Regions from separate parts of the Devosia sp. A369 genome, predicted to be linked through region 2. Evidence: predicted binding sites of a transcription regulator. Region 2 holds the regulator's gene; each other region holds the start of a gene.
The links. Region 2 encodes PhoB, which activates phosphate uptake and scavenging genes when phosphate is short. Its sites were predicted from a motif close to TGTCATNNANCTGTCAT; they were not measured.
Positions count from the first base shown of each region.

Region 1: a site for PhoB is predicted at 1,191-1,207, ahead of ACX3OZ_RS07900 (HAD-IIA family hydrolase). Genes of this name have one in related genera too.
Region 3: a site for PhoB is predicted at 1,551-1,567, ahead of ACX3OZ_RS13295 (DUF2794 domain-containing protein). Genes of this name have one in related genera too.

Region 1 covers NZ_JBTMWV010000004.1:264,281-267,551, reverse strand. The annotation lists gene ACX3OZ_RS07910 (ABC transporter permease) at 1-271, opposite strand, end outside; gene ACX3OZ_RS07905 (metallophosphoesterase family protein) at 264-1,130, opposite strand; gene ACX3OZ_RS07900 (HAD-IIA family hydrolase) at 1,289-2,014, shown strand; gene ACX3OZ_RS07895 (MurR/RpiR family transcriptional regulator) at 2,024-2,890, shown strand; gene ACX3OZ_RS07890 (methyltransferase family protein) at 2,963-3,271, shown strand, end outside.
Region 2 covers NZ_JBTMWV010000016.1:40,662-43,932, reverse strand. The annotation lists gene pstB (phosphate ABC transporter ATP-binding protein PstB) at 1-709, shown strand, start outside; gene phoU (phosphate signaling complex protein PhoU) at 736-1,446, shown strand; gene phoB (phosphate regulon transcriptional regulator PhoB) at 1,596-2,297, shown strand; gene ACX3OZ_RS16195 (MFS transporter) at 2,465-3,271, opposite strand, start outside.
Region 3 covers NZ_JBTMWV010000009.1:126,228-129,498, reverse strand. The annotation lists gene ACX3OZ_RS13305 (Bax inhibitor-1/YccA family protein) at 1-274, shown strand, start outside; gene ACX3OZ_RS13300 (GNAT family N-acetyltransferase) at 365-862, shown strand; gene ACX3OZ_RS13295 (DUF2794 domain-containing protein) at 1,157-1,534, opposite strand; gene ACX3OZ_RS13290 (DUF1223 domain-containing protein) at 1,793-2,530, opposite strand; gene acnA (aconitate hydratase AcnA) at 2,783-3,271, opposite strand, start outside.

The DNA of each region.
Region 1 (3,271 bases), on a different contig from region 2:
CATAAATGGCGATCACCGGTCGACGTTCAGCCAGGCTCACCCCAAAGTCGCCGGTCACCAGGCCCTGAAGGTAGGTCCAGAACTGGACCCAGGCCGACTGGTCCAGCCCATAACGCGCGGCCAGCGCCGCCTGGATCGCCGGGTCAGATCCGGGTGGCAGCATCATCTCGACGGCATTGCCGGTGAGCCTAGTGGCGCAGAATACCGCCACGATGACCACGGCGATGGTGATGAAGCCGCCGACAGCCCGACGGGCAAGGAACTCAAGCATCTTCGCTGACCGCAGCGGCGGCCTCGGCCTGACGGAACGGAGCGTGCGGCGCCAACCAGGGCCGCGCACCGGAAGCCCGGAAGGGCACGCGGGCGTAGAATGGGTCCTGGCCATGCACCGTCAGGCTCAACTGGCCATCGGCGATCTCGAGCAGCGACCAGGCGGCGGCCGGCTCCGGCATGGTGGTAAAGCGCTCGCTCAGCGACTGCACGGTGATGTGCTGGATGCCGCGAACCGGCGTGATGGTGTTCCAATGGACATGCCCGGAAAGCCAGGCCGCGGCCCGGCCAGTCGCTTCCACGGCGGCGCGCACCGCGTCGTGGTCGGGATAGGTAGAGTAGCCCGGATTGCGTTCGAAATAGTAATTGCCGATCTGCGAATGCCCGGACAGCGGCACATGGGTGGCGATGATCGCCGGGCGCTCATCCTGCTCCAGCGCCGCCACCAGCCAATCGAGGTGAGCCGCACCGGTGGGCTGAAAGCCTGGCGGCACGAGGCGTACATCGGGTTGCCAGGCGATCAGGCGAAAATCGCCAAGATCAATGACCCGGCTCGCCATTGAGCAACCGAAGATGGCCTCGTTGTCGGCAATGCTCAGATTGGCAACGTCGTGGTTGCCCAGCAGATGGACGCGCGGTCCGGCGAACCGGGCCAGCCGAGCCACCACTTCGGTCATCGCGGCGGCATCGGCCTCGGGGCCGGTGTCGGAGATATGGTCGCCCAGATCGAGCACCAGATCAGCGCCCTGCCCTTCCGCCCAGGTCACGAAGTCACCGACCACCGCCAGGGCGTCCCAGCCCTCTTTCTTGGTATGCGACAGCGGGCCGTGATGGATGTCGGTGATGATTGCGATCTTCATGTCTGCCTCGCTGCTCGGCGGAGAATTGCCGTTTGGTGAGGCCAGCGATAACGGGCTTATGTGACAGTAAAATGAAACATGCTCATTTAATGATGTTTGACAAATTGAGGAAAACTCAACACCCTAAAGCGATCGACAAGGAGGCTGATTTGCAGCTTATGACGCGCGCCGCCGGCTATCTGGTGGACCTCGATGGAACCCTGATCAGCGGCAATCTGGTGCTGCCGGATGCGCGCTGGCTGCTGGCGCAGGCCGCCGACCGCTACATGCTGGTCTCCAACAATAGCGAGCACACGCCCGAACTGCTGTGCCGGCATTTGCGCCGCATGGGCCTGCCGGTGCAGCCCGATCGTATCGTGCTGGCCGGGACTTCGGCCATTGACCTGATTGCCCGCAACCAGCCGGGCGCAAGCCTGCTGCTGCTCGGTAGCCAGGCCTTGCGGAACTACGCCAAGCGGCAGGGACTGGATGTGGACGGCACAACCTATGATGTGGTGCTGGTGGCGCGCGACCGGCGCTTCAGCTATGCCCGACTGGCCCGCGCTGCCGAAGCCTTGGCCGGCGGCGCCACGCTCTATGTAGCGTGCCCCGATCGCAGTCACCCCGGCAGCCATGGCCAGCCAGTCCCCGAGGCTGGCGCTTTGGCCGCTGCCGTCATGGCCGCAGCCGGCGTGACCCGCCATATCTGTGTCGGCAAACCCGAACCGCTGCTGTTCGAGGCGGCGTGCCGGCGCCTCGGTATTGCGCCACGCGAGGCCATCATGATCGGCGATAATGCTGACACTGATGGCGAGGGTGCGCGGCGGCTGGGCATGGCGTTTGTGCAGGTGCGCAACGGCGATATCCGCTCCGGCTTCGACGTTCCGTTGAGAATAGCTGTCTAGGATCTGACCATGAGCCGAAACTCCGAACCATCGCTCAGCGGCGTGCTGGATCGCCTGGCGGCGCTGAAGTCCGGCCTGCCCCCCGCTGCAAGGCGCATCGCCGATTTCATCGAGGCCAACGCGCAGGATGTGGTGCATATGTCCGTCACTGAAGTGGCTGAGGGCGCCAATGTCAGCGAGGGCAGCGTGATTGGGCTGTGCCAACAATTGGGCGCCCGCGGCTTCCAGGAGGTCAAGCTGTCGCTGGCGCGCGATCTGGTCCAGCCCATCCAGTTCATCCATGAAGACCTGGCGCGGGGTGACTCGGCTGCGACCGTGATCGACAAAATTTTCCAGTCTGACATGCAGGCGCTCGACGACACCCGCAAAGCGCTCGACGCAGTTGCGCTTGAACGCGCCGTGCAGGCCATCCGTCAGGCAAAACGCGTGGAAGTTTTCGGCATCGGCAGCGCCGCCCCGATCGCCGAAGACGCCAATTATCGCCTGCTGCGCATCGGCATCAATTCACGGGCCGCCGTCGACAGTCACGTCCAGGCTATCACCGCGTCTCTCGCCGGCCCCGATGTTGCCGTGCTGACCATTTCCCACTCCGGCAGCACGGTCGAAACCCTCACCGCAACCCGGCTCGCCAAAGAGGCCGGCGCCACGACCATCGCCATCACCAATTTCGGCAAATCGCCGCTGCTGGCCCATAGCGATATCGTGCTGAACACCCTCGCCCGCGAAACCCAGTTCCGCACCGAGGCTATGACCAGCCGCATTGCCCAGTTGGCGATCATCGACACGCTGATCGCTTGCCTCGCCCTCACCGACTACGACCGCTCCGTCGCCACCATCAACAGCACCTTCGAAGTGCTCGCCAGCAAGCGGGTGTAGCGCTGCTATGATCGGCTATTGCATGGGTGTATGCTGATAGATGCGCAATGAACCCGATTGGGAGCACAGCAAATGTCAGTCACGCGCAACGACGACCATCCAGACGTCATCATGCTACCGCCGTTCATTCTGCTGATCGCGCTGGCCATCGCCATCGGCATGGAATTCACCGGCACGTTGCAGTTCCTGCCGCCAATGTCGGGGGCGAGTTGGGCGCTTTATCTGGGGGTGGTGCTCCTCGTTGTCGCACTCGCGCTTGGCGTATCGGCCATCCGAACTTTTACCAAGGTGGGCACCAATCCCTCCCCGCACCAACCCAGCCTCAAGCTGGCGACATCAGGGCCTTATCGCTTCACCCGCAACCCGATGTATCTTGGCTTC
Region 2 (3,271 bases):
GCAGGCCCTGTTCGGCATTTCGATCGACATTCCCGACCGCGCCGTCACCTCCTTCATCGGCCCCTCCGGCTGCGGCAAGTCCACCTTCCTGCGCTGCATCAACCGCATGAACGACACCATTGACGGCGCCAAGGTCGGCGGCGTCATCAAGCTCGACGGCGAAGACATTTACGATCCCAGCCTCGACGTGGTCGAACTGCGCGCCCGCATCGGCATGGTGTTCCAGAAGCCCAATCCCTTCCCCAAGTCGATCTACGAAAACGTCGCCTACGGCCCCAAAATCCACGGCCTCGCCCGCTCCAAGACCGACCTCGACGAAATCGTCGTCAACTCGCTGCGCAAGGCGGGCCTGTTCAACGAGGTCAAGGATCGCCTCAACGAGCCCGGCACCGGTCTGTCCGGTGGCCAGCAGCAGCGTCTCTGCATCGCCCGCGCCATTGCCGTCGGTCCCGAAGTCATCCTGATGGACGAGCCCTGCTCGGCCCTGGACCCCATCGCCACCGCCATCATCGAAGAGCTGATCGACGAGCTGCGCGAAAACTACACCATCGTCATCGTCACCCACTCGATGCAGCAGGCCGCCCGCGTCAGCCAGAAGACCGCGTTCTTCCATCTGGGCAATCTGATCGAGGAAGGCGTCACCGAAGACATCTTCACCAATCCGGTCAACAAGCAGACCCAGGATTACATCATGGGCCGCATCGGCTAACGCCCGCGCCCTAAGAGGAATTACCCATGTCCCCGACTGGCACCGACCATATCGTTACCGCCTATAGCGACGAGCTGACGCAACTGGCCCAATCCATCGCCGAGATGGGCGGCCAGGTTGAAGTCGCCATCGAGAACGGCACCAAGGCCCTGCTCAAGCTCGACCGCGAGCTGGCCGACCTCACCATCATCGCCGATCAGCGCATTGACGACATGCAGCGCCAGATCGACGAAATGGCCGTCTCGATGATCGCCCGCCGCCAGCCCATGGCGTCCGACCTGCGCGCCATCATCACTTCCATCCACGTCGCCAATGACCTCGAACGCGTCGGCGACATGGCCAAGCAGTTGGCCCGCCGCTCGCTCAAGCTCGAAGGCCTCAATCTGCAGCCCAGCTTCTATAACGGCGTCAAGAACATGACGGCCTTGGTGCTGCGCCAGATCAAGGATGCGCTGGACGCCTATGCCAGCCGCGACGCCGCCGCCGCCATCGAAGTGTGCAACCGCGACGACGAGGTCGATGCCATGCACACGTCTTTGTTCCGTGAGCTGCTGACCTACATGATGGAAGACCCGCGCAACATCACGCCCTGCACCCATCTGCTGTTCTGCGCCAAAAACCTCGAACGCATCGGCGACCACGCCACCAACATCGCCGAGCGCGCCTATTACCTGCAGACCGGCAAGCAGCTCACCAGCGAAGTCCAGGAACTGCAACGCACCCAGCTCAAGGCCTGATCGGCCTTTCCTCCCCTCCCCCTTGAGGGGAGGGGTCGGGGGTGGGGGTCCATCAGTGACCCGCCAAACCACCCCCTCCCCAGCCCTCCCCTCAAGGGGGAGGGAGATACAAATCGAACGCCGGCGCGCCGGCCCAAGGGGAGCCCCCCATGCCCGCCACCATTCTCGTTGTCGAAGACGAAGGCGATATCGCCATCCTGCTGCGCTATAATCTGGAAGCCGAAGGCTTTGCCGTCGTCACCGCCGAAACCGGCGACGAGGCCCAGCAGGCGGTCCAGGACAAGCTGCCCGACCTGATCCTGCTCGATTGGATGCTGCCCGAAATCTCCGGCATCGAACTGTGCCGACGCTTCCGCGCCCGCGAGGAAACCGCCCGCGTGCCGATCATCATGCTCACCGCCCGCGGCGAGGAAGAAGAGCGCGTCCGGGGCCTCGCCACCGGGGCCGACGACTATGTGGTCAAGCCCTTCTCGGTCCCCGAACTGATGGCCCGCATCCACGCGCTGTTGCGCCGCGCCAATCCCAATCTGGTTACTGCTGCGCTCAAGGTTGGTGATCTCGAACTCGACCGCACCACCCACCGCGTCCGCCGCGCCAGCCGCGACGTCCATCTCGGCCCCACCGAATATCGCCTGCTCGAATATCTGATGCGCCACCCCGGCCGCGTCTATTCGCGTGAACAATTGCTCGATGGCGTCTGGGGCAATGACGTCTATGTTGATGAGCGCACCGTCGACGTGCATATCGGCCGCCTCCGCCGCGCCATCAATCGCGGCAAGGACACCGACCCGATCCGCACCGTCCGCGGCGCCGGCTACGCCTTCGACGAACGCTTCGCCCAGGTGGCGTAAACCCACGGGTGAGCACCATCCCACCCCAAAACGCGGTGTCATCCCGGCCTTGAGCCGGGACCCATCCTGAGATCCAGCCACCGGTTCCATTTCAGGCTGGGCCCCGGCTCAAGGCCGGGGTGACATCGTGGGTGGGCCAAATCTCTACACGTCTGAGGGGTGCCCCCTCAAACCTCCGGAATATCCCTTAACGGCGTATCATCGCTCAGCGGCACCGTCTGCCGTTCGATCAGCCGATGCACCTTCGGCGGCTCGGTCCCCCGATGCAGCGCCCGCAGCTGCTCGCTATTCTCCGCATCCGCCTTGGTGCGCCGCAGATTGTGCCGCACATAGTCGATCCAGGTCGGCACGTGATAGGACTCGGTCCAGATATCGGGATGTTCAAGATCGCGCAGCAGCGCCCATTGCCTGGCCCCGTCGCGGATACGGATGCGGCGCCGCGCCGCCATCAGCGAGAGCAGGCGCGGAATGTCTTCCTGGGCGATGCGATAATCGATCATCACCATGATCGGCCCGCTGCGCGGTCGCATATCGAGTTTCAGGACCGGCTCATTGAAGGTGTCGAGCGGGTTGAGGTCCCGCGAATTGAACTCCGGCAGCGGCAGCCGGAACCCGACCAGCCCACACACCAGCAGCACCAGGCTCGCCATCACCAGGGCGGCCCCCAGCCCGAAGCCATCCGCGCTGGCTCCCCAGACCCAGCTACCCATCGCCATGCCGCCGAACGTGGCGGTCTGATACAGCGAGAGAGCCCGCCCCACCACCCAGCGCGGCGACGACAGCTGGATCGAGACATTGAACAGCGACATCGCCAGCACCCAGCAGCCGCCCGCGGGCAGCAGCGCCAGATGGCTCAGCAGCGGATCGCGGCTCAGCCCGAGCCCCACGCAACTGATGGCAAAGCCGGCACAGGCGAACCGCACGATCACTTCATTGCTGAACCGCTCGCGAATACGGCCATTGAGAAACGCGCC
Region 3 (3,271 bases), on a different contig from region 2:
CTTCCTGATGATGGGCCTGATCGGCCTGATCATCGCGTCGCTGGTCAACATCTTCATGCAGTCTTCCATGCTCGAATTCGCCATCTCGGCGGTCGGCGTGCTGATCTTTGTGGGCCTCACCGCCTATGACACGCAGAAGATCAAGGAAGGCTACAACGAGGCCCACGGCGCCGACGTGATGGCCAAGGGCGCCATCATGGGCGCGCTGAGCCTCTATCTCGACTTCATCAACCTGTTCATGATGCTGCTCCGCCTGTTCGGCAATCGCGAGTAACATCGGCGCCCAAGCGGCGATTTTATTGGACGACAAATTGGACCGCAGCTTACAACAGCTGCGGTCCTTTTCTTTGTCTGGAACACCCAAGTGTCCGACCATCTGCTCCGCCCGTTTGCCTGGGCCGATTTGCCCGCCATCACCGCGCTCTACCGCCATTATGTGGACAGCTCCACGGTCACCTTCGACACCGAACCGCCCAGCGAATCGGCGATGGCGGAAAAATTCGGCCATCTCGTTGCCCTCGGCCATCCGCTGATCGTGGCCGAGAACGCAGGCCGGCTGCTGGGCTATGCCTATGCCTCGACCTATCGCCCGCGCCCGGCCTATCGCTTCACCTGCGAGGATTCGATCTACCTGCATCCCGACGCTACCGGCCGGGGGCTCGGCAGTGCGCTGCTGAGCGAATTGATCGCCCAGTCGCGAACATTCGGGTTTCGCCAGATGATTGCGGTGATCACGGCGGGCACGCAGAATTCCATTCGCCTGCATGAGAAATTCGGCTTTCGGCCTGTGGGGCGCTATGAGGCGGTGGGGTTCAAATTCGACCGCTGGCTGGATATCGAGCATTTGCAGCTGGGGCTGTAGCGGCGTGCCAAAGCGCCGCCTGTGTGCGGGTTTCGAGCGATGATGGCGAGGCGCTGCCTCGATGGATAGTTAGTTAGTGAGACAGCCGCCTCGCCATCATGCCGGGATTTTCGCAGGTTGGTTCAGGTACGCCAATGTTGCAGACGCAGCTGCCGGTTTCCTCTGCCCAATGGGAGCGACCTCCCATCCCCGATCTCGCCCATCTCCAGATTACGCCGGCTGAACCATCTCAGGATGGGTCCCGGCTCAAGGCCGGGATGACATCGAGTGCGTTGAAAAGCCCGAGGCGAAGCCTCACCCCACCACGACGAGATGAGGGTCAAGCACGCGGAGGACTTGAGCCAGGTCGTGGCCGCGGCGCAGGATCAGGCCTTGCTGGTTGCTGACCAGATATTGGCCCTGGCGATTGCGCAGCTTGGGGTTTTTCTCGACCACATAGAGCGGGCGCTCGGAGACGCGGGCATAGATGGAAAACAGCGCCCGGTCCTTGAGGAAATCCATGGCGTAATCGCGCCACTCGCCGCGGATCACATGGCTGCCATAGACCGACAGAATCTGCATCAATTCGCGTCGATCGAACGCGACGATGGGCTGAATGCCGCGCGCGGGCTGTGGGTCTCCCACATGCACCAATGCCAGCTTTGCCTTGCTGTCGTTTGCCGGACTTTGCAAGCCAGCCCTAGCTCCCTGTCATCACCCCGTCATGATTACGGCAATTGCCCGAGTTGGCAATAGGCTCAAAATACCCCAATTCGGTCACATTCTGTCCCTGCGGATGCCCGAATGCAGCGTCATCAATGGGTCATTGCCTCCAGTGGCTGGCATCTGGGCCGACCGAGCCCCCAAACCCAGAAGCCCGGGTGCCAGCCTCCCAATTAGTTGACCAATCTCCCCGCTCCTGTGCCCAGGAGCGGGATTTTTTTGGTCGCGTCAGCGCTCGAAGCTGGCGGCGCCCAGAATCGGGCCGGGCAGGCCCTGGCGTTCCTGCTGCACGATGACGGCGATGCCGGTGCTGACCTCGTTGAACACTTCGGGCAAAGGTAGCTTGAGATGGGCGCCACTGGCCCCTTCCCACATGCCCAGAACCTGCCGTCCGGTCACCACCTGGGTATAGACCATCGCCTTGCCGGCATTGTCGCCGGTGTCGATCTTGACGTCGGCGCGGTCGAGATAGGTCACCATCCAGACCACCGCGTCGTCGAGGCTGGTATTGGGCGGAATGGAAATCTTGAGCATATCGCCCTCGCGGACGATATCGACGGCCAGCGGCAGGCTGGCCCCGTCCAGCGCACCATGCACCTCGCTGCGGCGCGAGCCGACCACCGCCTTGGCGCCATTGACCACCATTTGCGGGGTGTAGATCCGCGACGAGCCCCAGCTCTTGGCATAGGCCCGCTGGCGGTCGGAATAGGCAGCGGTGCCGAAGGTGTCCTCCCAGCCGACATAGTCCCAATAATCAACGTGATAGGCGAGCGCCACCACGTCATCCCTGGCCGCCAGCATGGTGAGCAGCGCGTCGGCGGGTGGGCAGGAGGCGCAGCCCTGGCTGGTGAATAATTCCACCACCGCCTTGGGTCGCGCCCGCGTGGAGTCGGCGCCGGCCGGATGGGCCAGGGCAGCGAAAGCGACAAGGCCGAGGAGGGTGCCGAAAAGGGGTCTGATCGTCATGAGCAGTGTTGTAAGCCGGGGGCGGCGAAGCTCGCTAGTCAAAAGAGGGTGAGAGGCGGAGTTTCTGCCGTCAGAGTGAACTGGGGTTGCTGCTCCGGACATCGAGGCTCTCACCCCCTCCCAACCTCCCCCTCGAGGGAGAGGTGCCGATCGCGTTCGGGGTGACATTGGGGATGGGGCGGCTTTGGCGATCACGCCAAACAAAAATGGCGGCCCGGAGGCCGCCATTTGCAAAGTGAATAAGCCGAAGCCTTAAGCGGCGACGAGGCTGCGCAGCACGTAGTGCAGGATGCCGCCATGCTTGTAATAGTCGAGCTCGTTGGCGGTATCGATGCGGCAGAGGGTTTCGACATTAAGCACCGTGCCATCGGCGCGGGTGATGCGAACATTGACCTGGGCGCGCGGCGCGATCGCGGTGACGCCGTCGATATCGATGGTTTCAGTGCCATCGAGGCCGAGCGTCTGCCAGCTCTCGCCATCCTTGAACTGCAGCGGGATGACGCCCATGCCGACCAGGTTGGAGCGGTGGATGCGCTCGAAGGACTGGGCAATCACGGCGCGGACGCCGAGCAGATTGGTGCCCTTGGCGGCCCAGTCACGCGACGAGCCGGTGCCATATTCCTTGCCGGCAAAGATCACCAGCGGCGTGCCGGCGGCCTGATAGGCCATGGCTGCATCATAGATGGCCATCTGCGAGCCATCGGGGCCGCGGGTGTAGCCACCCTCGACGCCATCCAGCAT